Regions from separate parts of the Paenibacillus sp. cl130 genome, predicted to be linked through region 3. Evidence: riboswitches for the same ligand, from Rfam matches in the RefSeq annotation. Region 3 holds a riboswitch; each other region holds the start of a gene.
The links. Region 3 has a riboswitch for cyclic di-AMP ahead of BM358_RS04645 (hypothetical protein). Riboswitches for the same ligand answer to the same signal wherever they lie in the genome.
Positions count from the first base shown of each region.

Region 1: it holds a riboswitch for cyclic di-AMP, as region 3 does, so the genes downstream of both, BM358_RS17915 (TrkH family potassium uptake protein) here and BM358_RS04645 (hypothetical protein) in region 3, are expected to answer to the same signal.
Region 2: it holds a riboswitch for cyclic di-AMP, as region 3 does, so the genes downstream of both, BM358_RS25065 (C40 family peptidase) here and BM358_RS04645 (hypothetical protein) in region 3, are expected to answer to the same signal.
Region 4: it holds a riboswitch for cyclic di-AMP, as region 3 does, so the genes downstream of both, BM358_RS24355 (3D domain-containing protein) here and BM358_RS04645 (hypothetical protein) in region 3, are expected to answer to the same signal.

Region 1 covers NZ_FOYG01000006.1:254,811-262,210, forward strand. The annotation lists gene BM358_RS17905 (LysR family transcriptional regulator) at 1-645, shown strand, start outside; gene BM358_RS17910 (potassium channel family protein) at 651-1,328, opposite strand; gene BM358_RS17915 (TrkH family potassium uptake protein) at 1,532-2,872, opposite strand; cyclic di-AMP (ydaO/yuaA leader) riboswitch at 3,282-3,434, opposite strand; gene BM358_RS17925 (CPBP family intramembrane glutamic endopeptidase) at 3,696-5,426, shown strand; gene uvrC (excinuclease ABC subunit UvrC) at 5,395-7,400, opposite strand, start outside.
Region 2 covers NZ_FOYG01000014.1:14,826-22,225, forward strand. The annotation lists gene motA (flagellar motor stator protein MotA) at 1-629, opposite strand, end outside; gene BM358_RS25050 (hypothetical protein) at 817-1,110, shown strand; gene BM358_RS25055 (4a-hydroxytetrahydrobiopterin dehydratase) at 1,228-1,527, shown strand; gene BM358_RS25060 (GNAT family N-acetyltransferase) at 1,606-2,112, opposite strand; gene BM358_RS25065 (C40 family peptidase) at 2,416-2,916, opposite strand; cyclic di-AMP (ydaO/yuaA leader) riboswitch at 2,922-3,059, opposite strand; gene BM358_RS25070 (hypothetical protein) at 3,336-4,163, opposite strand; gene BM358_RS25075 (M1 family metallopeptidase) at 4,175-6,187, opposite strand; gene BM358_RS25080 (YwhD family protein) at 6,312-6,818, shown strand; gene BM358_RS25085 (NAD(P)H-dependent oxidoreductase) at 6,989-7,400, shown strand, end outside.
Region 3 covers NZ_FOYG01000001.1:982,004-989,403, reverse strand. The annotation lists gene BM358_RS04680 (MarR family winged helix-turn-helix transcriptional regulator) at 106-561, shown strand; gene BM358_RS04675 (helix-turn-helix domain-containing protein) at 747-1,121, shown strand; gene BM358_RS04670 (helix-turn-helix domain-containing protein) at 1,216-1,599, shown strand; gene BM358_RS04665 (hypothetical protein) at 1,696-1,944, opposite strand; gene BM358_RS04660 (urease accessory protein UreF) at 2,241-2,978, opposite strand; tRNA gene BM358_RS04655 (tRNA-Leu) at 3,242-3,324, shown strand; gene BM358_RS04650 (glutathione peroxidase) at 3,470-3,955, opposite strand; cyclic di-AMP (ydaO/yuaA leader) riboswitch at 4,422-4,594, shown strand; gene BM358_RS04645 (hypothetical protein) at 4,710-5,105, shown strand; gene BM358_RS27125 (potassium-transporting ATPase subunit F) at 5,289-5,366, shown strand; gene kdpA (potassium-transporting ATPase subunit KdpA) at 5,518-7,194, shown strand; gene kdpB (potassium-transporting ATPase subunit KdpB) at 7,232-7,400, shown strand, end outside.
Region 4 covers NZ_FOYG01000012.1:9,616-17,015, reverse strand. The annotation lists gene yabG (sporulation peptidase YabG) at 1-187, opposite strand, end outside; gene rsmA (16S rRNA (adenine(1518)-N(6)/adenine(1519)-N(6))-dimethyltransferase RsmA) at 243-1,127, opposite strand; gene rnmV (ribonuclease M5) at 1,135-1,680, opposite strand; gene BM358_RS24355 (3D domain-containing protein) at 1,827-2,975, opposite strand; cyclic di-AMP (ydaO/yuaA leader) riboswitch at 3,247-3,529, opposite strand; gene BM358_RS24350 (TatD family hydrolase) at 3,731-4,501, opposite strand; gene BM358_RS24345 (HD domain-containing protein) at 4,544-5,827, opposite strand; gene BM358_RS24340 (AbrB/MazE/SpoVT family DNA-binding domain-containing protein) at 6,159-6,413, shown strand; gene rsmI (16S rRNA (cytidine(1402)-2'-O)-methyltransferase) at 6,538-7,400, opposite strand, start outside.

The DNA of each region.
Region 1 (7,400 bases), on a different contig from region 3:
GCCCAGAGTATGCTTACACTCGGCGCAAGCCTCACGACACTCCAAACGACGCTGCCTACCCTCGTCGAAGCTTTCATGAGCAAGCATCCTCAAACCGAGCTGAAGCTGCTCACCGGTAAAACCCATGAAATCGTCGCCTTTGTACGTGATAAAAAAGCAGACGCCGGTATTGTCGGGTCTGCCATTCATGAAGCCGGACTGCGTTGCATTCCGCTATTTGATGATCATTTGGAGCTTGTTGTTCCCATTGGACATGAATTAACCGTCAAGACAGGAACGGCCTCGATGAAAGATCTACAAGGATTGCCGATGATTATATTCTCCAAAGGAACCTGGTACCGCAGTCTGACGGATGACTTATTCCAGCGCAGCGGCATCATGCCGGATATCCGCATGGAAATCGACTCCTTCGAGGCAATTGTACGCCTGCTTCCAACCTGTAAGGCTTCCGCCTTGCTACCCAAATCCTATTTGCGCAGCGAACTATTACGGGATAATGGACTCACTGCATTATACTTGCCCGATTTGAAGGAGACACGCCGAACGACCTCCCTCATTTACTCGGAGACGACCGATCTCGGTCCGACAGCACGACGCTGGATTAGCGAGACACGTGCGTCGTTTGCAGGCTACCGTATGGTGTAGAGGGTTTAATCCTCTTCATTAACATTAACAACCTCATCCTCAAAGCGACCGATATTGTCATTCGAGCCGATGATGACCATAATATCGTCTGCTTTTAACCGATCCATAGCCGTCGGTGCGATCAGGATACCGTTCGCCGTATGAAGCGCCACGACACTACAACCAAAGCGAGTACGGGCATTTAGCTCTGCTAGCGTTTTTCCATTCAGACATGCAGGTACATTGAGTTCCACAATACTGTATTCTTTGGACAACTCCAAATAATCGAGCAAATTAGGCGTGACTAGCTGATGAGCCACCCGGATACCCATATCCCGTTCTGGATAAATGATCCGGTCCACACCGAGCTTCTCTAACGCACGCCCGTGCAGCACAGATATGGCTTTGGCTACGACTTTTTTCACACCCAGCTCCTTCAGCAAAATGGCGGTCAGGATGCTTACCTGAATGTCATCACCAATAGCAACAATGCCGCAATCGAAATTACGGATGCCCAGTGATCGCAACGAGTCTTCATCGGTAGCGTCCGCAACGACAGTATGTGTCAACATCTCACTCATACTGTCCACCACATCCTCATTCCGGTCAATGCCTAGCACCTCGCACCCCATATCCACCAATTGCAAAGCCAGGCTTGAGCCAAACCGCCCCAAGCCAATAACTACAAACTGCTGCGTTTTCATATCTACTCGAAAACTCCCTTATCTGAATCAATTTCATAAATGAGGATTTTGCAAAAATCCCATAAGCGACTTCCAATGAAGAAGATATAGATCGAAATGGTTTAGTTCGTCTATATCTTGACTTCGGAGCGACTGGTATCGAATTTTGCAAAATCCTGAAATGATTAAACCCACGAAATGTATACTACATATCATGAAATGATTCATCCTATAATCATTTTGCCTTCCGGATGACGATATAATTCTTTACCCTTTTTCGGCCCCAGTGCATAAGCTAGCGTGAGTGGCCCCAGTCTACCTGCAAACATCGTCAGGGTAATCACCAGCTTACCTATGACTGTCAAATCAGGTGTAAGCCCCATCGACAGCCCCACCGTACCAAACGCAGACACCGTCTCAAACAAGATCATCAGAAAATGATGATCTTCGGTTGCCGACAAAATCATGGTCACCCCGATCACGAACAGCAACCCCAGCAGTGTAATGGTCAAAGCCTTGTAAATTCGTCCCTGCGCAAGTCGGTACTTGAACAGTACAATATCTTCACGCCCCCGTAGCATCGAAATCACGGCTCCAATGAGCAGCGCGAATGTTGTGGTCTTAATCCCGCCTCCAGTAGAGCCAGGAGAAGCCCCGATAAACATGAGTATGATGATAAAAAACTGCGTAGCCTGCCGCAAGCCTGCAATGTCCAGTGTATTGGCACCTGCGGTACGAGGGGTTACGGACTGGAATAAAGATCCCAGCAGTTTCCCCCCCCAATCAAGCGAGCCAAGAGTCTTTGGATTCGTAAACTCAAATACAAAAATCACGAGCGTGCCGACTACAATCATAGCGCCCGTCATGCTGAGTACCACCTTAGTATGCAAGGACAGTCTCTTGCGCTTGCGATATTCTGCCAGATCCGACATCACTACAAAACCAATGCCGCCTGAAATAATCAGGAACATAGCTGTAAAATTAACAATCGGATCATATACATAACCTGTCAGGCTGCGAAAGTGCCCGAATAAGTCAAAACCAGCATTGTTAAACATGGAGATGGCATGCCAAATCCCAAAATAAATCGCCCTGCCTACAGGCATATCAAACGACCAGCGAATCGCAAATATTGCAGCACATACGCCCTCAATGACCAGCGAGTACAGCAGCACCTTACGAATCAATCCGACAATTCCTTCGACAGAGGTCTGATTCATCGCTTCCTGTAAAATGAGGCGCTCCCGTAAGGAAATCCGACGTTTGAACACCAGCGCGATCAAGGTAGCCATAGTCATAAAGCCCAGGCCGCCGATCTGAATGAGCGCAGCGATAACAACTTGACCAAAGGTTGTAAAAAAGGTCCCCGTATCCTTTACGACAAGCCCTGTAACACAGGTCGCGGAAGCGGCAGTAAACAAAGCGTCTATAAACGCAAGTGGCTTTCCTGTTGTATTGGAGATCGGCAGCATTAACAATAAACTACCTATTAGAATGATAATGGCAAAGCCCGCAACGAATATCTGCGGTGGAGAAAGCCGGAGCCAGCTTGCATTGGGATTCATCTATTCATCACTTCTCTCCTAATCCTTAAAACTATAAAAACAGTGATTTAATACGGTGTAAGCCCGCTACGCGTTCCATTTGATCTTCCGATCGTCGTTGCCCCTAATTTTTTTGATTTTTCCAAACCTTTAGTAACTATAATTAGCATTCCCTGAATACAGGAAGAATGCATGTCAAGCACTACTCTGCCCCCTGTGCTATTGGCGGGCAGCAGCGAAGGAAGCAGAATTGTTCTGAAGAAGCGAAGCGTTTGCCTTTATCTCCGGATTTTAACCATTAAAGGGGTTATACAATCAAAAAATCCGGGGATAACAGCAATCGGAAGAATAATCTGCACCCGCAGCGGTCTAACCAATCCAAACACTTTTATACACACAAAAATAGACACCGGAAAACCGAGTGCCTGACTTGGTTCCTGCTCATAGCCTACGAGGTTAGCTGACGGATTCGGGCAGCACAGTATGCCCTATTTACACATCCAATCCAGCAGGATCGGCTGTAAAATTCACCCCAGTAACATGGTTCCCCCGTTTTCTCATAGAAATTCGGCTCAACTGTATATCATTACCTATGTATTTTATAGGCATTGCCTCAAGATTATAATCCTTCTATATCCAGATCACAAAACCGATTTCGCCGAAAAAACGTGAAATTGGCTTTATTTTGCGAATGGGCATCGTTTAATCGCAGCTTATCTTATTTTATTGGAACTTTAAAGTGCTTTCACTCTATTTTCATGAATATCGCTGGTCTGTTGGCGGGAACCTGTGCAGTATGATATCTTTAATGGATGTTCTTATTTACAGATTAAGGAGGAAACTCATGAATCCTATCGGGAAACCGGTCGTGCTCACGGCCAACTTCAAAAAATTAGGCTTGCTGGGCGGGATTGGCCTGATTTGCTTTTTTATCTTTCAATTGCTTATTCCCTCGCTTAGCAATCCGAGTCCAGAATCAGTAATGAACGCAAAGGTCATCAGCAAACAAGAAGCGGTCATACACGCATTGGACTTTGCCCGCTCCGAGTTGGGCTATACTGAATCACAGCCAGGGGAGCCTGTCGTGACCTATCAGGCCGAAACAGATTTGTACGGTTATTTATCTAGAGAAAAACTGCTTCAACAGTACGACCGTACATGGAAGAAAAATTACCCTTACGAAACCTTTCGGGTTGATCTGCCTGAATCCTCAGCGAAAAGCAAACTGCAAATTCATGTGGATTTATCCACTGGGAAGGTCGTTAGCTTTAAACGGATCACCTCCAGTACCAATTACACACAGGCTGATATTTCTACGGATGAAGAAGCACGTAACAGGCTTATACGTGTAGCTGAGGACGGCATGACGCTTGAAGCCAAGGAGCAGGCGGCCGCAGTATGGGTTAAGCGCTTTGGTTTTAAGCCGTCGGACTTGAAGCTCGCCACCACTGAAAAAGAAGGTGGATTAAAGTATACCGTAGACGATAAAAAAATCGGCGCCTCGGTACTTACATTGGCTTTTACTTTCGAAGACGGTGATGTTCGCTCCTTCTCTCAAAGCTTTTCGGCCCCGTCGTCCTATACCGATTATATCGAAAAGCAAACATTTTGGGCGAATTGGATGACCTATGCGGGTTATGCCCTATTTAGCTTTGTGCTGGGTGTTCTTGCCATTGTGTATGCGTCACTCACCCGACGACATACTTCATTTGTACGCGGCATTGTTCTGTCCGTTATATACTTTATTGCAAGTATAGCTGGGACAATGAACATGCTGCCTTTATTGCAAGCAGAAGCAGGCGGTAAGGGCATGCTTATATTTCTTATGGTGTTCCAGATTGGTGTTACCTTCTTCATGGCAGTAGCGCTCTACTTCTCCTTGGTCGGCGGTGACGGACTTATGCGTCAGGTTGGACTGAATGCATGGCCGCGTGCGAAAGAGCCGGGCTACGGGCTGTATGTGCTTCGCAGTATGTATGTTGGCTACTTGTGGGCCTTTATTTTACTCGGGGTACAATCCATCTTATTCTTTATACTGGAGCGCACATTTAATACATTCTCCACAACAGATGCCACGCAATCCCCTTACAATATGGCTTATCCATGGTTACTGCCGATTATGGCCTGGATGGCAGGTATTGGAGAAGAGACTGTCTACCGTCTGTTTGGTATTCCGATGGTCAAAAAAATAGTGAAAAACACTTTTGTTGCTTGTCTGATCACCACGCTGATTTGGGCACTGGGACATACACTTTATCCGATCTATCCGGTGATTTCCAGACCTATTGAGCTGACTTTTCTTGGTTTGCTGTTCAGTTTTGTGTTCCTGCGTTACGGTTTTATTGCCGCCATGTTCAGCCACGTTATTTTTGACAGCATTCTAATGGGGCTTAGTGTAATGAGTCTGGGAGACACTGTGAATGTGATCGCTGGTCTATTCTGGATCTTACTTCCAGCCATTGTGGGTTACATCATTTATTGGTTTAGTCCTAAAAAGCCAAATCGAATTATGTTTGAACCTATTAAAAAAGAGGAGCCGTATTCTACGACTCCTCCTCCCGAAGGGCAGCTATAATCTGACGCGCAAGCTTATCCCCAATAGAGAGAGGCCGGAATTCTTCGATGCTGGCCTCTCTTATTTTTTTGAGTGATCCAAAATGCTTGAGCAGTAACTTACGCCGTTTCTCGCCGATGCCTGGAATAGAGTCCAACCGAGAAGTCACCATAGATTTGCCGCGTTGCTCGCGGTGGAACGTGATGGCAAAACGGTGAACCTCGTCCTGAATCCGTTGCAGCAGATAAAATTCTTCGCTATTGCGTGCAAGTGTCACGGCCTCAGAGGACTCTCCCACTAATAGTTGGGAAGTTCTATGTTTGGCATCCTTCACCAGACCACACACAGGAATGAACAAACCCAGCTCATTTTGCAGTACATCGGTCGCCGCCTTAATTTGTCCACGTCCACCATCCACAACGATCAAGTCGGGACGTTCCAGATTTTCCTTAAGCACACGTTCATATCTACGCCGAATAACCTCACGCATCGTTTCATAATCATCGGGTCCCTGCACAGAACGGATCTTATATTTTCGATACTCCTTCTTGGCAGGCTTGCCATCAATAAACACGATCATGGCGGAGACTGGATCGGAACCCTGGATGTTGGAGTTATCAAACGCCTCCACCCGGTGCAAGCTATCCAGCCCAATGGCACGTCCGAGATTGCTTGCAGCTTTGGATGTCCGTTCCTCATCCCGCTCGATCAGCTTAAACTTCTCATCCAAAGCAACACGTGCATTTTCCGTCGCCATGCCTGTCATTTGCTTTTTCAGTCCACGCTGCGGTACAAGTACCTTAACATCCAACCATTCAGCCAGAGCGAGAGCCGCCGTAGCTGGGTCCTCCAGTCCACCGGATAGTTGGGTTTCTGTTTCCTTTATCTCTGCATCTTGGTCACCAACTTGACCTTGATTCGTTGCTACTGCATAAGCTACTCGTTCTTCAGCCACCAGCAGTGAGTCAGCAGAATGCTCTGTCTCCGTTTGTATCGCTTTCTCATCTGTCTGTCCGGTAACATCGGCTGTAGGTGCACTGTGGAGTGCAGTTTCTGCCGCAACCGGTTGATAGACATTGACCTGTTCTGCCTGCATCAGCTTAGGAGAATCCGGCAGCAATATTTCCTGCGGCACTGCTGGGTTGTCACTATAATATTGCGTCACATAAGACATAAAATCACTGTAAGCCTCACCGTAGAAAGGAAAAGTCGACATATGGCGCTCGATCATTTTACCTTTGCGGACATATAGGATTTGTACACACATCCAGCCCTTATCTACTGAAAAACCGAATACATCTCGATCCTTCGCATCCGATGTGGTGATTTTCTGCTTTTCCATCATCGCGTCGATGCTGATAATCTGATCTCGCAGCTCCTTGGCCCGCTCAAAGTACAATTCCTCTGCGGCCTCCTGCATTTTACGCTGAAGATCCTTTTTAATTTCCTCATGTCCCCCGCTCAAAAAGGAACCAATCTCCTGACCAATCTGCTCATACGTTTCCTTCTCGACCTCTTTCACACAAGGCCCCAAACATTGATGCATGTGATAATACAGACACACTTCCTTGGGCATCACACCACACTTGCGTAAGGGATACATGCGATCCAGCAGCTTTTTCGTCTGATGTGCCGCGTAGGCATTGGGGTACGGTCCAAAATATTTTGCTTTATCTTTCAGAACGCGACGGGTCACCTCCAGCTTGGGGTGTGCCTCGTTCGTAATTTTCAAATACGGAAAGGTTTTATCATCCTTCAACAGCACGTTATAGCGCGGCTGGTGCTTTTTAATGAGGTTGCACTCCAGAATGAGCGCCTCCATATTACTACCTGTAACGATATATTCAAAATCACGGATATCGGAAACCAATCGCTGCGTCTTGCCGTTATGGCTACCTGTAAAATAGGAACGGACCCGGTTTTTCAACACTTTGGCCTTGCCGACATAAATGATGGTGCCTTCGCTGTTCTTCATCAGGTAACAGCCTGATGCAT
Region 2 (7,400 bases), on a different contig from region 3:
TTGAGCTTGTTGGACATCGGATGCCACAGGACATAACCTGTAAAAATACCGAGCAACGTCGCAATGAAGGCTGCTGCAATGGCATGAGAGAGCTTTTCCATGTCACTAAGGTCGGCCAGAGCGGCGATCAGACCTACAACCGCACCGAGTACCCCGAGCGTTGGAGCGTACATACCAGCTTGAGAGAAGATCAGCGCGCCAGAGCGATGTCGGTCCTCGGTAGCATTGATATCCTCCATCAGAACGTCCCGTACGAATTCCTGATCATTTCCGTCAATAATCATTCGCATGCCGCCACGCATAAAGGGATCGTCGATTTCCTCTACCTTAGATTCCAAGGCAAGCAGACCTTCACGACGGGTAATGGATGCCCACTCGGTAAACGTACCGATGAGCTCTTTGCGGTCTAACAGTTTTTGTTCGGTGAAAATAACCTTGAACAGCTTCGGAATCCGTTTGATTTCTGCCATCGGGAAGGCCATAAATATACTCGCTGCCGTTCCGACGAAAATAATCATGTAAGCAGCGGGATTATTGACCAGATTGACGACCGGAGCGCCTTTTAAGATCATCCCGACGACCAGTGACATAATCCCGAGCACAAGTCCGATAATGGTTGAAATTTGCATGATACACCTCATCCATGAGAATAGATTTTGAATCCTTTCATGCCGCCGGGGTCGTCCTTGCCCCAAGCGCGTCATTACAAGACGGATTATAGTATTTATCGACAAAACTCTCTTTTTTGTTAAGTGCGAATTTCCGGTATAATAAGGTGATTATGTATTGAATGGCGGAACCATTGGAGGAAATGGCATGGGAGTAAAGCATGGGCGTGAGTATGAACAAATTTTGAACGATTTGACAGAGGCTGTGGGACGCATCCCAGACAGCTATGAATTTTTTGAGATGGAAGCAGAAGATTGGGACAGGCTGGACCCGGCGGGACGCCAGGAAGTCAATGAAGCTTTGGCAGAAGACTTATTTTATGCACTGGGTACAGAGCCCATAATCACTGTAGGCAGTGGCGTTGTGATCTATGAGCCGGAGCAGCATCGTATCTATGTACTCATTGGAGACGAGGAGCTGACGTCAGTCCCTTTGATTTGAGGTCCGTCTTATGGATTTATCAACGGGGCCGTGGTAATATGTACACCAATATATCGTAGTTTTGGCCGTATTTAAGCGGTCGAAAGGCTTCCGTATAAACGGGGAGGAGTTCGTAACATGCCTTTTACACAAGAAGAGATTGAAGCACATCTGGAGAAACTGGAGGGCTGGGAACTGGAGGAAGGACGTTGGATCGTTCGGAAATATAATTTTTCCAGTTTTATGAAAGGGATTGCATTCGTGGATGAAGTTGCCGCTATATCTGAAGCATTCAATCATCATCCATTTATTACGATTGATTACAAGACCGTGACTCTGCGTTTGACCTCTTGGGACGACGGCGGTATTATGGCCGTGGATATTAAGGAAGCCCAACAATATAATGAAGCTTTTGAAAAAATGCGCAGCAGTCATTGAGCTTGTAATGATCTGTCGTATGATGATAAAAGCGCCTTCGCTATACAACATCGCGGTTGTATGCCGAAGGCGCTTTTATCATAGAACCTGGGTTTGGTGCTCGGGACGATATACCATACAAAAAAACGGTTTTTTGCCATCGGGAGTCTGGCGTTCATAGGTATCTGTAAGCTCAAATCCAGCCGCCTTGTAAGCCCGGATAGCGCGCCCATTCCAAGTGAGTACCTCTAGATCAATTTCATTCTTCGGGTTGCGTCGTTGGGCTTCCTCTGCAATGGCACGGACAAAATCAGCGCCTTTGCCATGTCCGCATCTTTCAGGATGCATTCCAAGACCTAGCCGGGTCACACCGATCATAGGAAAATATTGAGCAAATCCCGTCAGCTTATTCTCTTCATCCAGTACGGCAACATATTGCTCTTGACGAAGCGTGGGACTTCCAAATTCGACTTCAAGCGCCTTCATTTGTTCCCAGGGGAGCCAACCGTATATATTATAAGGTGGGTCATAGCGCCACTCACAGATTGCAGCCGCTTGATGCTCGTCCATCGGTACGATCCGATAGTTGGATATTGAGGCCGGCATGTGTTCCATCCTCCTTTTACAGGTACTTCAATCATTAACAACAGATTGTAGACAAGTTGCAGGGGAATGGCAAGCGTGTTTATTTCATACTCAAGTCGGGTATACATTCAATAAGAAGGAATTACTGCTCATATGCTCCCCCAGCGCTGACGGTAAAACCGACGATGTTCGCTAAAATTGAAACCTTTTGAGGCTTCAGTTCGTCAGTAATGATAATAATTGCTGATGTTGTGGACATAAAAAACCGCAATTCGATTCCGGCCAGAATCAAATTGCGGCTAGGGTTAGCTTGCTGTGCGTTAGTTATTCTACGTTGTCGTCATCAGGAATTTCTGAAGCTACAGAATGGTAAGCGTCTGTGCTCATAATTCTTTTTGCACCGACATAGCGGTTAGCGTAATAATTTTCGTTCAGTGAGCTAACTACTACACCACGTGAAGTCGAGGAGTGGGCAAATTTCCCTTCACCTACGAAGATACCTACATGGGAAATGCCTCTTCCTGTGGTGTTGAAGAACACCAGGTCTCCAGGTCTCATTTCATCGCGGGATACAGAAGATCCCATTTTGAATTGTGATCCGGATTGATGCGGAAGTTTAATTCCCAGTTTGTTGAATACATACATTGTGAAGCCGGAGCAATCGAATCCCTCGAGTGTAGTGCCTCCGCTTCTGTAGCTCGTTCCTTTGGCATCTTGAATGACCTGGTCCATCTTAGAGTCTGCATATGCACTGCCGCCACCGAATGTAAAAGATGTAAAGGCAATGGCAAGACCCATAGCTGCGATCGTTAGCTTCTTCTTCAAAAAAAATATACCCCTTCCAATGCCTGCGAGGTTAGCTTAAGGATTCGGTAGAAGGTTCCCCTATGACCACTCTGTTGCGAGATCAATTCACCCAAACTGGTTCCCCCGCTTCCTAGGTGCCAGGAATTAGGCTTAACTTAAGATGTGCACCTTGGAGAGCAGTATTCACAATAACGTTATTTTTGAGATAAAGGTTACAATAAAGATTACAAAGTTGTTACTATCAGTTCACTGCGATTATTGTAACAAAGACGGCTGGCTTTGGCAAATGTTTCATTGCAAAAAGTTACAAAAAAAATCTGCTCCTAATGTCCAAGGAACAGATGTTGTTAACAGTATTCAGTTATGTGTCGTTTGCGCGGATATGAATCAAGATTTTTCGACAGACGGAAATGAAGTAAAAAACATAAAGGCAGGGCTTAACTTCTACTGGAGATATCGGTATGCCATAGTCTGTACTGCGAACTGATATGCCACAGCCTGACCAGACTAGTAACAAAATGATACGATTGCTGGAGAATGAGCGCCAGCATGCCAGTCCAAATCATCGCCACGGTGCCAAATAGACCGAAGACCAGCAGCACACAAGCACCAAGCAAAAGAGATATACCGACAGCTGGAAGGAGCTGGCGAAAGAAGGCGAGCAGGGACGATAGTATGGCGTGACCACCGACAGTCCCCAGTTGCATATACAGGATGCACTGCCGAATGAACCATCCGTATGCCATCCATCCCATGACATAGGGCAACAAATGCAGCAGATAAGAGGAAGATTGAAGTGCTCCTGCTACAATAGGGTAGAGTCTCGGTACTACCCAAATGGCGGGAAGCAGCAGCAGTCCCAACTCGATGATGTAATACAACAGCGACGACATGCCATGGCGTTTCATACCCTTGAAAAAGGACAGGCTTTGCGGTTCAGTCGCATCGGTATGCAGGCTTTGATATATTCCGGCTCTAATGAAGGGAGTGATCAGTATGCGTAGTACAGTCGCCCCTAGTAGTATCCACAAATACACATGTACTTCCCGGCTGTCCATCAGAGCAATCTGGCTCTCCATCCAAAACAAGGTCTGTCCCAGCTCGTTTTGACCCTGATCAGGATAACGGAGCAGTAGCGGGATAACGGCAGACTGCACCAGCCGATAGAGAAACACCCCCCACAGTAGTCGATACAGAAATAAAATGATAACGATATAGAATCGTATGCGCACCAGCGCCCAGCCCTCTTTTATAACAGTCCGCATCTATAGACACCTCACCATGACAGACTTCCAAGCAGTGTTTCTAACAGCTTGGTTACACTTACATTCCAACGGGTTTGTTGCTTTTCGTCCAATTCGGCTTTTAGGCTATTGTTAATGTGCTTGTTCTCCAGTGCAATGGTATATAGAGGATCAAGGGTTACATAGGAAACGGGAGAAGTACTTTTGATCCGAAAAGTTGTGCTTTTGCCTGCGCCGTCCCAAGCCTTGAATATCGTGGTACCATCCTTGAAGGTAAATTGGACAGGGATCTTGGGATAATCCGCCCCTTTTTTGCTGACCGTCACGACTGCTTCATATCCATTCTCCAGCTTGTGGTTCGTGATATGATCCACCGAAAAGTCCGCCATCTGGCCGTCATATACATACTGTTCAAAATAGTGGCTCCATGAGCGTCCGGTGGCTCTCTCCACGATACGTTGAAAATCCTGGGAGGATGGATGCTTGAATCGGTACGTCTGGACGTAGGTCCGCATAATCCGATCCATTTTTTTCATACCCACCTGACGTTCAATGCCCCGTAGTACCAGCTTGCCTCGAGAGTAGGCGTTTTGCGCGTACTCAGCAGCCGAGCCGTACTTCCATGACTCGCGGTTTAGCGGCTGTGGGGAGGCTATCTGTCCCGATTGTAATGGCAAGTTGGGGGTAAGCCCATATTCTTGCTCCATAAGCCGCTCCTCTGCATAGGAGGTGAAGCCTTCATCCAGCCACGGCTCCTCAAATTCGTTATTGGCTACCATTCCGTAGAAATATTGATGTCCAATCTCATGAACTAATGTTCGTTCCAGACTATAGCCAGGATTTAGATTACCCGCAGCAGCGGCTGTGATGAGTGTCGGATACTCCATACCGCCGGCTCCATTGCCTGATTTGGGTGGAACCACGATGGATAGGGTGGAATATGGATAAGGCCCGTACCATTTGCTGTAGTACGAAAGAGCGGCCTTCGCTGCGCTCATATAGCGCCCTTTGAGCTCCTTGTGCGACGGGTCAAGGTAGAGCTTGATTTTGACACCAGGGACTTCAGCAGAAGAAAAGGGTTCTTCTACGGTTACAAAGTTGGGTGAAGCGGACCAGGCAAAATCGTGTACATCATCGGCATAAAATTGATATATTTTTTGGCCGTTCTGTCGGACGGCACCACGGGTGGGAAATCCGGTCGCTGCTACGATATGAGTTTCAGGCACCCGAATCCGTACGCTGTAAATTCCAAAATCGGCATAAAACTCGGAGTTACCATGATACTGGTGGAGGTTCCAGCCCTCCTCGGCGCGTCCACGTTGTCCTGCAGTCTCGTAGACGCTGAGCTTCGGGAACCACTGTCCTGCCATTACAAAATCATCTGTCGCACCCATACGAGCGAAGATGGCGGGCAGTTTTACCTCAAACTTCATATATAATGTGATTTCTTCGCCACCTCGTACCGGCTTGGGTAGACGCACCTTCATGAGCGAACGGTCGCCTGCGTTACCGTCATCTGGCTGCACATATTGGATGCGGTGCATGAGAGATAAACCGTCTTCTGTTTTTAGTTCAGTCAGCGTCATGGAGCCAAAGCCGTCTTTGGGCATGGTGTCTCCGCGCAGCTTTCCACCGGATTCCTTCATAAAGGTGGTTTCCATGGAAGAGAAGGCATTCGGGTATAGATGAAGATACAGATCATTCACGGTTTTCTTGCCCGGATGCCTCCAGGTCAGTGTCTCAGTGCCTCGCAAAACCTGTCCTTTTTCCAGAGACACATCAATGTGGTACTCTACCACCCGTTTGCTGAGGATTTCTGTAGCGGGCTGTGGAGGGTTCTTGGGCAGGTCAGGCAGGATGTTTGCCCCTAGAGGCATGCCCATATTTGGGGCAAGCGCAGACTCAGACAGGGAGCCGTATAGTGGTTGGCCTATGGACTGCGGGTCTGATTGCGATTGGGGCTGCCAGGCAAACCATAACGTCCCTGCGAGGAGACCGAGGGCTAGTGTAGACAATAAAACGATTTTAGTGCGTGCTGGGGTCATACAATGGATACCTCCCGTTGACAAGCATCTACAGCATGTATATGTTTGCTTTCAGGAGATTATTAGTTAAAATATTTATAGTGTAGAATGAGTGTGAAGACGGAAAATGGAGGTCTAGTGACGCATGAGTGAAAATCAGCCGGACGGCAAAAAACAGATTGCACTGAACATTGTCAGTGGCAAGAGTAAACATAAGGGTTTCGGCGCAGGCTCAATCGACCTGAACAGCATGTCTCCGGTCATCATTGACCGAGGAGAGGCAAAAATTGATATCGGTGCCATGCATGCCAAAAGTAAAGTAGAACGTGGTATCAAGTTCTCTACGAATAAAGAGGATGTACCGAACGGACGCCAGGTATGGCTCGTATGGGTAGCCGTGGATCGTACGCCCGAAGGACGTATGTACGGCGGCGCCACCGCCTGCGAGATGCTGATTGACGACGAAGCCAAACGCGGCTGGAAAATCCTCGCCGATCACGTCAACCGTATGGATTACGCGCTCAAGCGTCGTTTCATGCTGGATGATCTCGGCAGCGAAGATAGAGCAGCGCTTAAAAGCCTGCTAATTTCGCATAACGAGGAATGGTGGGACGCTTCGCCTGAGGAATTGAAGCAGGCGCTGGAAGGATAGGCCCAGCGTTAACGCAGTAAAAAAAGCAGCCACTTCTGTGGGCTGCTTTTTTTATTTATCTGAGTTGACACTAACCTTTTAGTAAGTAGTTGTCCTGAAAGTGCATACTTACATATTTGTAGCGCTCACTTTATACTCAAAAATAAATAATACTTAAGGAGGACAATTCTTTGAAAACTCTTGTTATCGTTACACATCCAAGCATCGAGGCATCTGTCATAAATAGGCGATGGGTAGAAGAACTCAAAAAATATCCAGAAAAGTATACTATCCACGAATTGCATAAGGTTTACCCTGACGGGAACATTGATGTGGAAAAAGAGCAGCACTTCATTGAATCACATAGCAATCTCATTTTACAGTTCCCAGTTTATTGGTTTAACAGTCCGCCTCTCCTTAAAAAATGGCTTGACGATGTTTTTGTTTATGGCTGGGCTCATGGTTCAAATGGAGGTGACAAATTAAAGAATCGTAAGGTTGCTTTAGCAGTATCTGCCGGAAGTAAAAAAGAAGATTATAGTGAAGAAGGAAGATATCGCCATACACTTGAGCAGCTATTATCTCCTTTTGAAACAACCTTCC
Region 3 (7,400 bases):
TGTAATAAAGTAATGATTATGATGAAATAATGATTCCATAGTATAATATAATGCCATAATGTTATAGAATGATAAGTATAAACTTATGAAGTGACGGTGAAAAATATGGACACTCAACTGTTAGGAAATATATCAGAAAATATTTTGGGCTTGTTTCCGATTGTGAAGAAGAAATTTTTCACCTACGGTCCGCTCGATTTCCCATTACACTTGTCGCCTAATAACTTTCAAGTGCTCATGCTTCTGCGTGAAGTGCGTTCGTCTACAGTATCCGATTTGTCCAAACAACTTAATGTCTCACGTCCAAACATGACTCCTCTTCTGGATAAGTTGGTGGAGCATGGGTTGGCTGACCGCCAATCGTGTGATTCGGATCGCAGAGTCGTGAATGTGGCGATTACACAGGAAGGCGATGCTTTTTGTGAACAGGTATTTCATACCTTCTCCAATAAAATTCAAGAAAGACTGGTGTATTTGCCAGAAGAAGATTTATTGCATCTGAGTGAAACTTTGAATGAATTGAAGCATATCTTACTTAAAATCGACAACTCTGCTACGTGATTGGCGTAAGTGAACTGGCTTAAAGACCGCCCTTTCTTCGGAAAACAGGCGGTTTTTGTTGCGTGTTGTGGTATAATGGAAACCAACATACATAATTCGGTAATTTTAGCATACGTGATCTTTGAAATGGGAACAGAGAACATGATATCGTTATTTGAGAGCCTGCTAGGGAGGAAGGAACTTCTATGCAATCTATTTACCATCGCATTGAGGAACTCATCAAGGAACGGGGAATGACGAAAAAGGCGTTCTGCCAGCAGTTAGGCATTAGTACAGGGAACTTCGGGGATTGGAAAAGAGGAAAAACGACGCCGGGCACGAATAAACTCATTGAAATTGCTTCGTTTTTTGATGCCAGTCTGGATTGGATCATGCTGGGTCGAGATGTACAGGGTGAGGTGCTAAAGGAGTCGCAAGACCCTTATTTTTTTGGCGCTTCAGGGCAACTGAATTGCCAGGGGGAACCGCTTAGTGAGGCGGAAAGAAATTTTATACTTGAGTATATTGAATTTACCCGCTTTCGTAAAGAGAAAAACCAGCGCAATTCTACTATGGGGTAATGGTTGCTTAGGATTTGATGAGGATTACTAATGAGTAAGGCTTGAAAAATGAAAATTATTTCAGAAAAAGTTACTGTGTCGGAGGGGAAACATTTTGGGAGATCAAACTATTTATCAGCGGATTGAAGCTTTGATTAAGGATCGCGGAATGACCAAGAAGGCATTTTGTGAAAAACTTAAAATCAGTTCAGGGAATCTCGGTGATTGGAGAAGGGGGAAAACAACGCCGGGTACCACCCATTTGATTCAGATTTCGGACTTTTTTAATGTATCGCTCGATTGGTTAATGAAAGGGATTAAGCCAGGAGAAGGCGTGCTTCAGGAGCAGAAGGCTGCTTATTTTTTTGGAGTGATGGGGCCACTGAATTGCCAGGCAGAAGATCTTGAGACGGAAGAACAGAATTTTATTTTAGAATATGTTGAATTTGCAAAATACCGTAAGCAAAAAAGTGAGAAGGATAAAACAAAGCCGGAATAATTTTTTGGCTAAAGATCGTCTGGGTTGAAGACCCGTAAACGAACGAGTGGGGTTCGCTTTACGGGTCTATTTGGTTTCTTGGTGATATGGAATGACCTATATGTAACTGGAAAGCTTGTTAGGTTTAGAGTGCGGTGCCTCCTTATAATCGTTATCGTCGATGTTCAGAATTGCAGCAACTTGTTTTCTGTACCTTTGTGCTTTGCGGGTGCCATGAATCAGATTGGACAAGCGTGAAGGCGGAATATTGTGTGTCTCACAAAATGTTTTCTGATCCAGTCGAAGTTCGACAAGCCGTTGTTTGATGGCCCACCCGAAGGAGGTGACAGGCATTTTGTTATTCAAGAGAAATCGCCCCTTACGGATTCTTGCGGAATAATTGGTGTGTTATAATAATCATCAGTAAACATGTTAGAATTAACCATCTGACACTATGATACACTTTTATACGTGTTTTTACAATCGTAAATGCGTCATTTTGTTGAATTGATTACTTAATTAAGTGCTAGGTGGTTCTGATAATCCGTCTAGAGTCTGCTAATGGTGTGAATTGCGATTATATGTGGATAAAAAACACTCTGCCACCTGAGGAAAGGGACAGAGTGTTTTTGGTGTTGTGACCACATTGGCGAAGCGACGCATCAGGGGGATGCTGGAAGGCGTTTGAATAGACCTGAGGAGGAAAACAGTCTAGGTTCATCCAATTGGTTATTATGGCTCATATAAAGAGGTAGAGTGATGTAGGAGCTGGACCAATGTCTGTGAAGAAAGCGACGCTGAGATGCAGTTGGCTCAGGTTGGTTAAGCTTCTTCCAGGCAGAGAGGAGCTCGCTTGTCATACGCTCCATAAGAGGGTTCTTTTCCTCATAAGGAGGATTGAGTAGTTTGAAGGCATCTTCCACACAGAAGGACACCGCTGCGCTAAGATAGCCGTGAACGGTCTGTTCTACATCGTTTCCGAGGAGGAAGTTAATCCAGGTGTGAACGGTAGCGAGTGTGCCAATCGCATTGTATTGAATGAGTATGGATTCCAACTGGTCAAATTCAAGCCAAGGATAAAGAGCCTTAGCGAGCTTGAGTAGACGCTGACCGGATAGACGAAACTCCTTCACATGCTGCCAGGAGGGACGTTGGGTATGCAGCATCTTATCAATGAGGGCGATCCGCCAACTGTCATTCTGCTGGATGGCGACATACAGACTTTTGATAGCCATGCCGTCAACGGTTGTAAATTGAGGATACAAATCATCCAGCATGTAATGTTCCAGGTCTTGTAGACTGTTCAAATGTCCGTTACGGGATAGTTTCTCCAGTCCGTTGAAACGGGTGAAGCCACCAACAGGTAGGGAAGGGTCCAACAATAATGCATAGTTCAGCAAGCGGTTGCCTTTATGCAAGGTGGTTCGCCTCCTCGAAGTGAATCCTTATGTTATGTTATTTTACTTTTTACTTGGGGATAACGAAAAATATTCGAAATATATGTAATATATATTTACATTTAAATAGCTTTTGTGTCAAATTAAATATTCTTATCGCTCATATATGTTAGTTAAAATAACATATAAAATAATTATTATATTTTTGTTTACAAATAGTTGATGAGAGAGTATAATAAATCTGTTGCCTCATTACATTATGATTTGCGGTCGTGGTGGAATGGCAGACACGCTATCTTGAGGGGGTAGTGGGCGTACGCCCGTGGAGGTTCGAGTCCTCTCGACCGCATTATATGCAAGACTCAGTTAAAAAAGCATCCTGACACGGTTTACGTGAAGGGATGCTTTTTTTGTTAAGCATTTTTCGTTATATCCTTTTGCCACAGAACAACGGTAGACAACCGGTCGTTTATTAACTGTGATAAAGAAGGATGTCAGTTTTGCTGCAAAAGCTTCTCTATATCTCCCGCCAGCTTATCTGGAGTGGTTTGCGGTGCATAGCGCTTAAATACGTTACCTTCTCGTGTAATTAAGAATTTAGTAAAATTCCATTTGATCGCTTTGGACCCTAATACCCCCGGAGCAGTTTGGGTCAGGTAACGAAATAAGGGGTGCGCTTGATCGCCATTGACATCTGTCTTGGCGAACATCGGAAAGGTAACACCATAATTGATCTGGCAAAACTCGGAAATTTCCTCGCTGGAACCTGGCTCTTGTTTGGCAAATTGGTTGCTGGGAAATCCCAAAATTTCGAGCCCCTGTTCATGGTACTGGTCATATAGCTCTTGTAGCGCTTTGTATTGGGGGGTTAACCCACATTTGCTGGCAGTGTTCACGATAAGCAGAACGTTCCCTTCATATGTGGATAACGGAATTTGTTTCCCTTGCAGGGTGTGTGCATCATATTCATAAACGGTCATAGTATCTCTCCTTATTCAATATTCAGCAATTAAATTGTAAGCAATTAAAAGCAAGGTTGCAAGTTTGGAAAAGCTATATCAAGCCTTTAGCCGCTGTAAAATCGTATTTTGTTCAAAACAGTAAATCGCACCGCAAATGGAGCGAATTAAGGTGTTTCTTCTTATAAAAGCGGGTTCAATCGGTGTTTAGCTGGTACATATAGCGTATTTTCTTCTCTTTTTACAAAAAAAGGCCAAAAACGCTCTACCCTACGCCAATATTGACATGCTTGTCATTTTCGAAAAGGGATGAAAAACAGAGATTGAAGGAGCTGTGAGAAGCATAGTTGCATTGTAAGCGCTATTATTAATATCCTAGGCTCTAAAGGCCGATTTATAACCCCGCAGTTGAGCTTTACAGTCTTCCATGCGCGGGTGTATGATTCAAGACGTAATTTCAAATTAACTTGAATGAAGCAACAACGAAATGTCTATAGCGCTGAATTTTGCAGTTGCAAAAGCGGGGGAACCAATCGAGATTGTACGGCTTCGGAAGCCGTGTGTCTCATGGGGTGAATTTTCAGGTCAAGTGCCAGAAATAGGGCGACTCTCACGTCCGAATCCGACAGCTAACCTCGTAAGCGTACAGGGAGAGGCAACAAACCGCCGTGTGCAGCCATGGTTTATTTTATCATGGATATGTAAGAAGCCGGAGGAAAGCCTTTTTCCTTCGGCTTCTTTTTGTTGTCTTTTTATACCGGGAGAGGAGCTACTGATGGAAGGTCGGTTAATTATTGTCACTGCACCGAATGAAGCGGGCAGAAGTTTTGTGAAATTGCTTATTTTCAAAAAATTGGCGTTTGCAGTTCTCACGAATAGCGCCCAGGAGGAACGACAGCTCAAAAAAATGGGTGTGGAGCACATTGTCCGCATCAATACCATGCAAGCGGGAAAATGGAATTTTCCAAAAAAAGAAATTGGTAGTGTGTATTTGTTCGAGAACAGCTTGAATCTGACGTGCCGTTTCCTGCAAATATGTCGGCCGCTAACATCGGAATCGATCTATGTTATTACGCACGGCTGTAATCCACAAGGAATTTATCGGGGATTGGGAGCGGATCATGTGATCTACACATTGAACGGAGAGGTGGGTTTTCTGCTGAACGGATAAGCACTTATAACATAGTTGTTTTATGATTTTATGATCAAATAAGAATGGCGATCTGAGGACCGATACGGAGGGTATAAACATGATGGATATATACATGCTGCTCGTCATGGCTGTGAGTTATGGAGTGATACTGCTGTTTGTACGCTGGTGTGATGCGCAGACCTCTAAAGGAGGACGAAGAGGATGATCGTTATACTTGGGCTTACGGCTATTGTGTTTATGTATTTAATCTACGCACTCCTGAACCCTGAAAAGTTCTAGTCAGCTATAGGGGATAGAGCGGGCGGGAACAACAGATCTGAATATTAAGCATCATAGGTAGCGGGTTTTCGCAAACGTGTGCACACAATTGGTGCTCTGGAAGCAGGTCTGTTGTTCCAAACGCAGGAGCATTTTGAAGGAGGAATAAAGGATGGAGCTGCTTCAAATTGGAATTGTGATCGTCATATTGCTGCTCTTGGTAAAGCCAGTGGGCACCTATATGTATCATGTATTCTCGAATGAACCCAATCGGACGGATCGGATTTTTGGCGGAACAGAAAAGCTGATTTATAAGATAGTAGGATTGAAGAAGCTAGAAAGCATGCGTTGGACTACGTATGTTATGAGTTTCATTGCAACGAATGTCGTGCTTGTGGCGATCAGCTACTTGCTGTTGCGTTTACAGGGAATGCTTCCCGGTAATCCGGCGGGAAACAGTAATATGGAAGCATCACTAGCTTTTAATACGGTAATCAGCTTTATGACGAATACGAATCTCCAACATTATAGCGGAGAAAGCGGGCTTACGTATCTGACACAGATGGCGTTCGTCACGATGATGATGTTCACTTCGGCTGCTTCCGGTTTTGCGGTTGCTGCGGCTTTTATGAGAGGATTGACGCGGCGGGGTGAAGGGATGGGCAATTTCTTTCAAGATTTTATTAAAGCCATTATAAGGATTTTCCTGCCGTTGGCCTTTGTGCTTACGCTGGTGCTGGTTGGATTGAAGGTACCACAGACGCTACAGCCTACGGCGGATCTTACGACGCTGAGCGGAACACAGCAGCAGATTTCTATGGGACCCATTGCTTCTCTGGAGTCCATCAAGCATTTGGGGACAAACGGGGGCGGTTATGCGGGAGCTAACTCTGCGCATCCTTTTGAAAATCCAAGTCCTTGGACGAACGTGCTGGAAATTTTGGCAATGTGGGTAATGCCGGCTTCGTTGCCGTATACCTTTGGATTGTTTGCCCGTAATCGTAAACAGGGCTGGATTATTTTTAGCTCCATGATGGTATTGTTTCTAATTTTTCTATCCATTACGTATGTGTCTGAAAAGACAGGTAATCCGTTAATCCAGACACTGGGTGTGGATGCTTCTCAAGGAAGCATGGAAGGGAAAGAGGTTCGTTTCGGCATTGGACAATCGGCTTTATTCACTGCGGTCACAACAGCGGCAACGACAGGTTCGGTCAATAATATGCATGATACACTAACCCCACTGGGTGGTATGGCTGCTTTGGGAGAAATGATGCTAAACGTCATTTTTGGCGGCAAGGGTGTCGGGCTGATGAATATGCTGATGTATGCGATTCTGGGTGTGTTTATATGCGGACTGATGGTCGGGAGAACTCCGGAATTTATGGGAAGGAAGATTGAAGGCAAGGAAATGAAGCTGATCGCGATTGCCATTTTGGTACATCCGTTTCTTATTCTCGCCCCAACTGCACTTGCATTTATGAGTCATTGGGGATACGATGCGGTCACTAACCCTGGCTATCACGGGTTGACTCAGGTGCTCTATGAATATGCGTCATCTGCCGCAAATAACGGTTCGGGATTTGAAGGTCTTTCGGATAACAACGTATTCTGGAATATGACAACGGGGGTGGTTATGTTCTTCGGACGATATGTATCTATGATTGCATTGTTGGCTGTGGCGGCTTCGTTGAATGCCAAAGCACCGACTCCGGTGACGACGGGGACACTGCGCACGGACAACAAGTTATTTGGAGCTATTCTGATCGGGGTCGTGCTGCTGATTGGTGCGTTGACCTTTTTACCCGTCATCGTATTGGGACCTGTTGCTGAATTTTTGACCATGTGAAGAAGAAAATGAGAATGGATGAACGGGGTGTTTGATCATGAAGGAACAGCGCAAACACATGCTGGACAGAAGCATCTTGAAGCATGCGATCAAGGATAGCTTTATAAAATTAAATCCGATGATTATGATGAAAAATCCTGTCATGTTCGTCGTGGAGATCGGTACATTGGTCGTGCTGCTAATGTTACTGTTTCCCGGTTATTTTG
Region 4 (7,400 bases), on a different contig from region 3:
TATGGGCCTGCTGAGTCTTACCGCTAATCTGGTCTGCAGGCACTCTGACCAGATCGTTCACTGGGGAATCGGCCAGCAGCCGAAATTCTATTCCCTTAATGATCGCTTTATCCCGCTGGATGTCCTCAACACGAAACGTGACATCTCCGCCGTACGATTTCCGAACGACCAAGTCTCCTAAACTCATCACACTGTATCACCCCTCCTATATCGTATGGGTGAATGCACAGTTTGGTTCCAGCTTAGGATATACCTGCCTCCAACAGCACAGCGCTGAGACGCGCAAATTCCTCAATACTTAGCGTTTCTCCTCGACGGGAGGGTTCAATACCAGCTTGTTGCAACAACGGCTCCAGCGTGTCCCTGTTCTCTTTGGTGAAGAAACGGCTTTTTAAGTTATTGGAAATGGTTTTACGACGCTGGGCAAAAGCAGCATGAACCACTTCAAAAAAATGCTTCTCATCCACCACTTCCACTGGAGGGGCTTCCCGTACACGCAACCGGATGACTGCAGACTCCACATTCGGCTGGGGAATAAATACTGTATTCGGCACAATACAGACTAATTCAGGTTCGCTGTAATATTGCACCGCAATGCTCAGGCTGCCGTAATCCTTCGTTCCAGGAGACGCAGCCATACGCTCAGCCACTTCTTTTTGGATCATAACGACGATATTCTCCAAAGGGAGCTTGTCCTCCAGCAGCCTCATCAGAATCGGTGTAGTAACGTAGTACGGCAGATTAGCCACGACACTTACTTTGCTCACGTCTGCAAAATCGGTTGCGAACACCTCGCGCAAATCCAGCTTCAACACATCTCCATGACGTACCTTCACATGCTCGTAAGGGGCCAACACTTCTTCGAGAATTGGCAGTAGCCGCTGGTCAATCTCGACAGCGGTAACTGCCTTGGCCGATTGGGCCAGCTTCTCGGTCAAAGCACCAATCCCAGGACCGATCTCAAGTGCGCCCTTCGTCTCATCCAATCCGGCAGCATTTACAATCTTATTGAGAATATTCTGATCAATCAGGAAATTTTGTCCCAAACTCTTTTTGAACGAAAAACCGTGCCGTTGAATAATGTCCTTCGTACGCCGCGGTGTTGCTATATCTTGAATCCCTGTCATACGGATATCACAATCCTTCACTTTCAATTTGTGCCAGCGCCCCGGCAAATTCCTCGCGGCTGATCTGAAATACAGAGAGCCGTTTATGTAGCTGCTTTCCGTTACAATAACCAATACCCAGCACATTCCCTAAGGCCATACGGCGTGCAGCAGCATTGGGGTGGGTGATGAGTCCAGCATCAATCAGGTCCGCCCACTCAATCAGCGGGTCGGCGCCTTCCACTGTCGTATGGACCCGTGCAAGAGCGTGTCTGATCGCTTCTGGTGAGGCATTCTCCACGCCAATATCTCCTTTACGCGTCGCTTCTGCCTCGGGTATAAAGGCCTGCTTGCAGCCGGGTACCTTGGAAGCGATAATCTTACGGATGCGCTCCCCTGCATGATCGGGATCGGTTAAAATGATGACCCCCCGCCGCTCCTGCGCCAATGCAATTTTACGCAGCGTCATTTTATTAATGGCTGAGCCGCCAGTTTCTATCGTATCCGCTTCAACAGCGCGGCGAATGGCCACCGTATCATCCCGGCCCTCTACCACGATCACTTCCTTGATCATTTGCGTTTCCCTCCACTGCTACACAGCAAGCTATATTTATCTTTCCCTGCTTTTGAAAACAAAATAAGAAGAGGATATCCTCTTCTTAGCATGGCATAACTATGTTGTTAATACTATCGCATTGCCCTCAACATACACAACCTGTTTTAGTTGATTTCAGGCTTTACCGGTCCGATAACATAAACGGTTTTACCGTGCTTACGACCAAATTGGTTGGCTCGGCTCAAACTCTCATAATACACATCGATTTTGTGGCCTTTAATCGCGCCACCGGTATCCTCCGCACGGCGGAAGCCCACCCCTTCGATATACACCCACCAGCCGATTGGAATTACACTCGGATCGACCGCGATGGTGCGTCCTTCCGTGACACGTGCGCCGGATGCAGTACGTGTACCGATACCTGGCTCCTGTGAGGAATACGCCGTCATGGAGACATTTTGTAAAACTTTGCTATATTTAAAATTGACGCCTGCTTTACGGACAGCACTGCCCGAACTAACCGTTGTTGCCTTAACGGCATCATTGGGACCGACGGAAGCAGCCAGAACGACCGGTTTTTTCTTCGTTCCTACTGCAATGACTTTATCCACACGGTTCTGTGCAACTTCCTTGTTAACCAGCTGTTTGGATACCAACTTTCCATCATGATATACCTTTTGAACGTGCTGGACGACCACACCCGATTTGCCGCTTTGAATGACCCGATTATCGCCTTTATAAAGACTCGGATCGGCCGTTTTGATGACCTGATAAGGCACCTGTTTTTTCTGTTCGACCTGCTGTTTCTTCACACGGACGATTTTTATGTCCATGTTAGACGAAACAGAGGCATCCAACGCAGGATAAACTTTATCCGTTGATGATAATTTATAGCCCGAGGTACGAATGGCACCTTCTACTGTATTTTCTGTTGTGTACAGCTTTTTCGTCTCATTGCCTGAAGATACTTTGACTTGATTGGCACGTTTAATGACTACGCGATCGCCATCCTGTATTGCTCCATTTAGCGGCATGGAAACTGTATCATGCGGCTGAAGTGAAATGGAATGCTCGCTCAGCAAATCTTGAAGCTTGGATTCCCGGGTTTCTACCGCAGACGCCTTGCCATCGATGACAAAAAAGACTTGTTTTTTAGATTGCGTGTACATCAGAATTAAAATCATAATCGTTAGCGCGATTAGAAAAATAGCAACCAAAGCAGCCTGGCGCACATTCTCTTGCTTCCAACGCAATACGTAAGACATGCTGGATGAGCGTGACTCATGGGTATCCTTTTTTTGGAAAATGCCCATTTCCTCCGTCCTCCTTACATAGCCCGCCGTCTGGAGTAAGACATAGTTGAGATTTGACGTGACTATAACAGATTTTCTACAAGACAAGCCCAAACTGCGACTGTCCTGCACCATGTACCCGTCTTCGCGGCATGCTGTCCTCCCCTGTTTAACCACAGTATGATGACAGATTTTCTTTTATTCACAACAAAAAAAGCCAGAGAAAGAGACTAGAGAGCTCTTTCGTGGCTTCCGGCATGTGTGAATATGCGGGAAAACTCATGCACGAGATGGCTTCTCTCTTGTTACGCTTACGGGGTTAGCTGTCGGGTTCGGACGTAGAGAGTCGCCCTAGCTTGGGTCAACCGCTCATGGCGGTCGCCTTCACATTCACCCCGAAGACCCAGAAAGAAATCGAAATACGGCTCCTCCACCTATTCAATCCCATCCGGGGAAAGAATTTCGGTCGAGCCGGCTGGCGGAAGAGACGTTCCCTTCTTGCACATATGCCGGACGTACTGTAAGCCATATCGGTTCCCCCGTTCCCTGTAAAAGGGACTCAGCGAGACTGGTTCATGAAATGACTTGTTGATGTTTACATTCAAACAACAATTCACTGAAAAGATGATATCCTGTTTCTATGCATGTTGTAAAGCAGGTTTCAAGTACATTTTTTAAAATATTCGGTTAAAATATTGTAATATTCTCGAGTTTCCTGCAACAAATTCATGATTAGCTTCGTCTATCTCTTTATTTTGATCGATTTCTTCACTTTTTCATTGAATGTCAAATCGTTCCAGGGCATTTTGGGTCGTTATTGACACTAATTCCTCCACTGTAATCCCTTTGATTTGGGCTGCAGCCTCTGCTACCAGTCTCACATGTGCAGACTCATTTCGCTTCCCACGAAACGGATGAGGCGTCAGATAGGGAGCATCAGTTTCAATGAGCAGACGGTCCAGCGGCACCTGTGCGAGCACCTCTTTTGGCTGCTTGGCATTTTTGAACGTTATTGGACCACCGAAGGAAAGGTGAAATCCCATATCCAGCACCATTTTGGCAGTTTCCCAGCTACCCGAAAAGGAGTGCATGACTCCGCCAATCTCACTCGCTTTTTCCTCGCGCAAAATCTTAACAATATCTTCATGTGCATCCCGGTTATGGATAACAATGGGCATTTTGAGCTCACGAGCCAGACCAATTTGATTTCGAAACACCCGATGCTGCACATCCTTCGGTGATGTATCCCAATAATAATCCAGACCGATCTCTCCGATGGCTACAACCTTTTTATGACTGCATAACGATGCAATCCATTCTAGATCGCCCTCCTGCATTGTAATAGCATCCTGCGGATGCCATCCAACTGCCGCATAAATAAAATCATACGTCTCGGCCAATTTCATAGTGGATGGAATGGTCTCACGATTAAATCCGATATTGATCATCCGTGTTACTCCTGATTCGACAGCACGTGCTATAACTTCTTCACGATCTTCGTCAAATTGTGGCGCATCCAAGTGAGTATGAGTGTCGAATAAATCCAAGGTTTACATCTCCTTTTTTTACTTACATTTCTATATAGTTGTCTATTCTTTGACAAAATAATTCCTTATTTCGGCAGGAAGCCTGTCTTTTACCGCGTTCAATTTATTCTGGGGAAAATACATATGATATTTTCCTCGGTGAATACCACTTATTGAGCGCACAATTTCCGAAACTTCGGATATTTCACTCACCTCGCCCTGACGTCCAAGCAGTAAAATCTGGTTGTCCGTCGAGCCACCCTGCCGAAACACATCATAAGGAAGATCTGTCGGAAAATCAATTTCAAAATCATATTCAGGGTGCAAACCAGCCTCTTTCAAAGCTTCTCTAATACTGTCAATGGTATCTGTATCCATATTTTCAATCTCTACATATTTATACAATCTACGGTCCATAAAACGGCTGCTCAAATCACTTAAAATCTCGTCCTTTTCTCGTTTCCACTGGCTAAATACGGTCTGGATTAATGACTCGTCGAGCATCAGATATTGCTCTACTGTAAGCTCTCCTTTCAACAGATCCGGCAGCGGGTCCAGCAGAAAACCAAACTCATATCCGTTTTTAAACAATTCCTTTGCTCGCTTGAAAATTTTACGTAAAAGGATTTCCGAGCTGCGTGTTACAGGATGAAAATAAATTTGCCAATACATCTGGTAGCGTGACATTAAATAATCTTCTACTGCATGCATGCCTGATTCCTTCACAACAATTCTCCCATTATGAGGACGTAGCAGTCGTAAAATACGATCCAAATCAATTGTGCCGTAGTTGACACCTGTCGAATGAGCATCCCGCAACAAATAATCCATACGGTCAGCATCTAGCGGACTGGTTACCAAGTTGACAACGATTGGCTTATCATACGTTTTGGCTATAACCGCAGCCACCTTTTGTGGAAGCTTGTCGTCGACTTGCCGTAGCACGGCGTTGATCTTCGTGTCTCCCAGTACAATGCGGCATGTCCAATCCTCATGGTTCATATGAAAGGCTTCCTCAATTGAATGAGAAAATGGGCCATGCCCCACATCATGCAATAGGGCCGCACACAGAGCAACCAGCCTTTCCTCCTTCGGCCAATCTGGGAAATCTCCACGTTCAAATTGAGAAATAATACGTCTCGTAATCTCATATACGCCCAATGAATGTGAAAAACGGCTATGCTCCGCTCCATGAAACGTAAGATACGATGTGCCTAACTGCCGTATGCGCCGTAAACGTTGGAACTCCGGCGTGTTGATCAACCGCCATATCACAGTATCCTGAACATGGATGTAATTATGTACCGGGTCTTTAAAAACTTTTTCTTCACTGAGTGGCTGGTGCAAGATATCAGCTCCTTTAATATTCGGAATAATGGATTAAAATACAATAAAATCCTAAATGTTTTCCCTCATTCGACATTCTTTGTCGTAATATGTCGAATTATAGTTTTTCGACATTTCCAAATCGACAAACTGAATAAATCATCAATAAGATAAGGCAATACACATGAGTAAAGGTCTTTAATCTAAATACTTTTGCATAATCAGACTGTTACTACATTTTTAAGGTTGACTGTTTTGGGAATCGTTGGTATAGTAAATATCAGAAAAGAGAAAATTTTGTCGAATCATGACACTTATATTATTTTAAACGGCGAGAGGAGCCTGATTTATTATGATGAAATCCACTGGTATTGTAAGAAAAGTTGACGAGCTCGGACGTGTTGTTATTCCAATCGAATTGCGTCGTACCCTGGGAATCGGAGAGAAAGACGCTTTGGAAATTTATGTTGATGGCGAACGCATCATGCTTAAAAAATACGAGCCTGCTTGTATCTTCTGCGGCAATGCTGAGAACGTAATTTACTTCAAAGGGAAAATTGTTTGCCAAGATTGCATTTCTGAAATCCCAACACCTGTGACAAACTGAGAATTTTAGTATATAATAGACTTATCAGATATTGTTAATTCTAACCTTTTTCATATATACTCCTTGTTGCCTTCCACGGTTTGAACCCAACCGTTGGAAGGCCCTTTTTTGTTTAGACAGATATTCATAAGAGTGCGTTGTAAACATCTCTCTTGGAGATTGAACGATCTGTGGCTGTACGCTTCATTGCATCCTTGCGTGTAAGTCCCTCTGCCTCGTAATGTGCGACGTGGGACTCCAAAGATAAGGACTGCCACCACGCCTGACGTTCCTGTTCCTCTTCCTCTTCGTCTTTTCCTTCAACCACCAGGCAATATTCACCAATCGGTGGATTTCCCTCTAGTCTAGCAAGGCATTGCTCCACGGTTCCCCGAACCCATTCCTCATGCAGCTTGGTCAGCTCACGCGCAAGCACCACTTTGCGTGAACCTAATGTTTCCTTCAACACCATCAATGTCTTCACAATGCGATGAGGCGATTCATAAAAAATAATTGTGCCGTGAGATACCTGAAACGATAGCAACAGCTTCTCTAGATCCTTTTTCTCCCGTGGTGGAAAGCCAGCGAAGGTGAACCTTTCTGTATCCAGTCCTGAGGCAATTAAAGCCGATAGTGCCGCATTTGCTCCTGGGATAGGAATGACGCTAATTTCCGCTTCCAGTGCCAGCTTGACCAGATCCGAACCAGGGTCAGAAATGGCCGGTAGACCTGCATCGCTAACCAGTGCCAAATTTTTTCCTTCTATTATATAACGTATCAGTTCAGGCCCACTGGCAGCCTTATTATGTTCATGATAACTGAAGAGCATATCCGGTGTAATTTCGAAATGGGTGAGCAGTTTGCGTGTCTGCCGCGTATCTTCGGCAGCGATAATACTACATGATTTTAAGGTGTTAATCGCCCTAAAGGTCATATCGTCCAGATTCCCAATGGGTGTTGCAACAAGATACAACTTTCCCCGTTCTTCTTCGCTGGTACTAAAGCTTT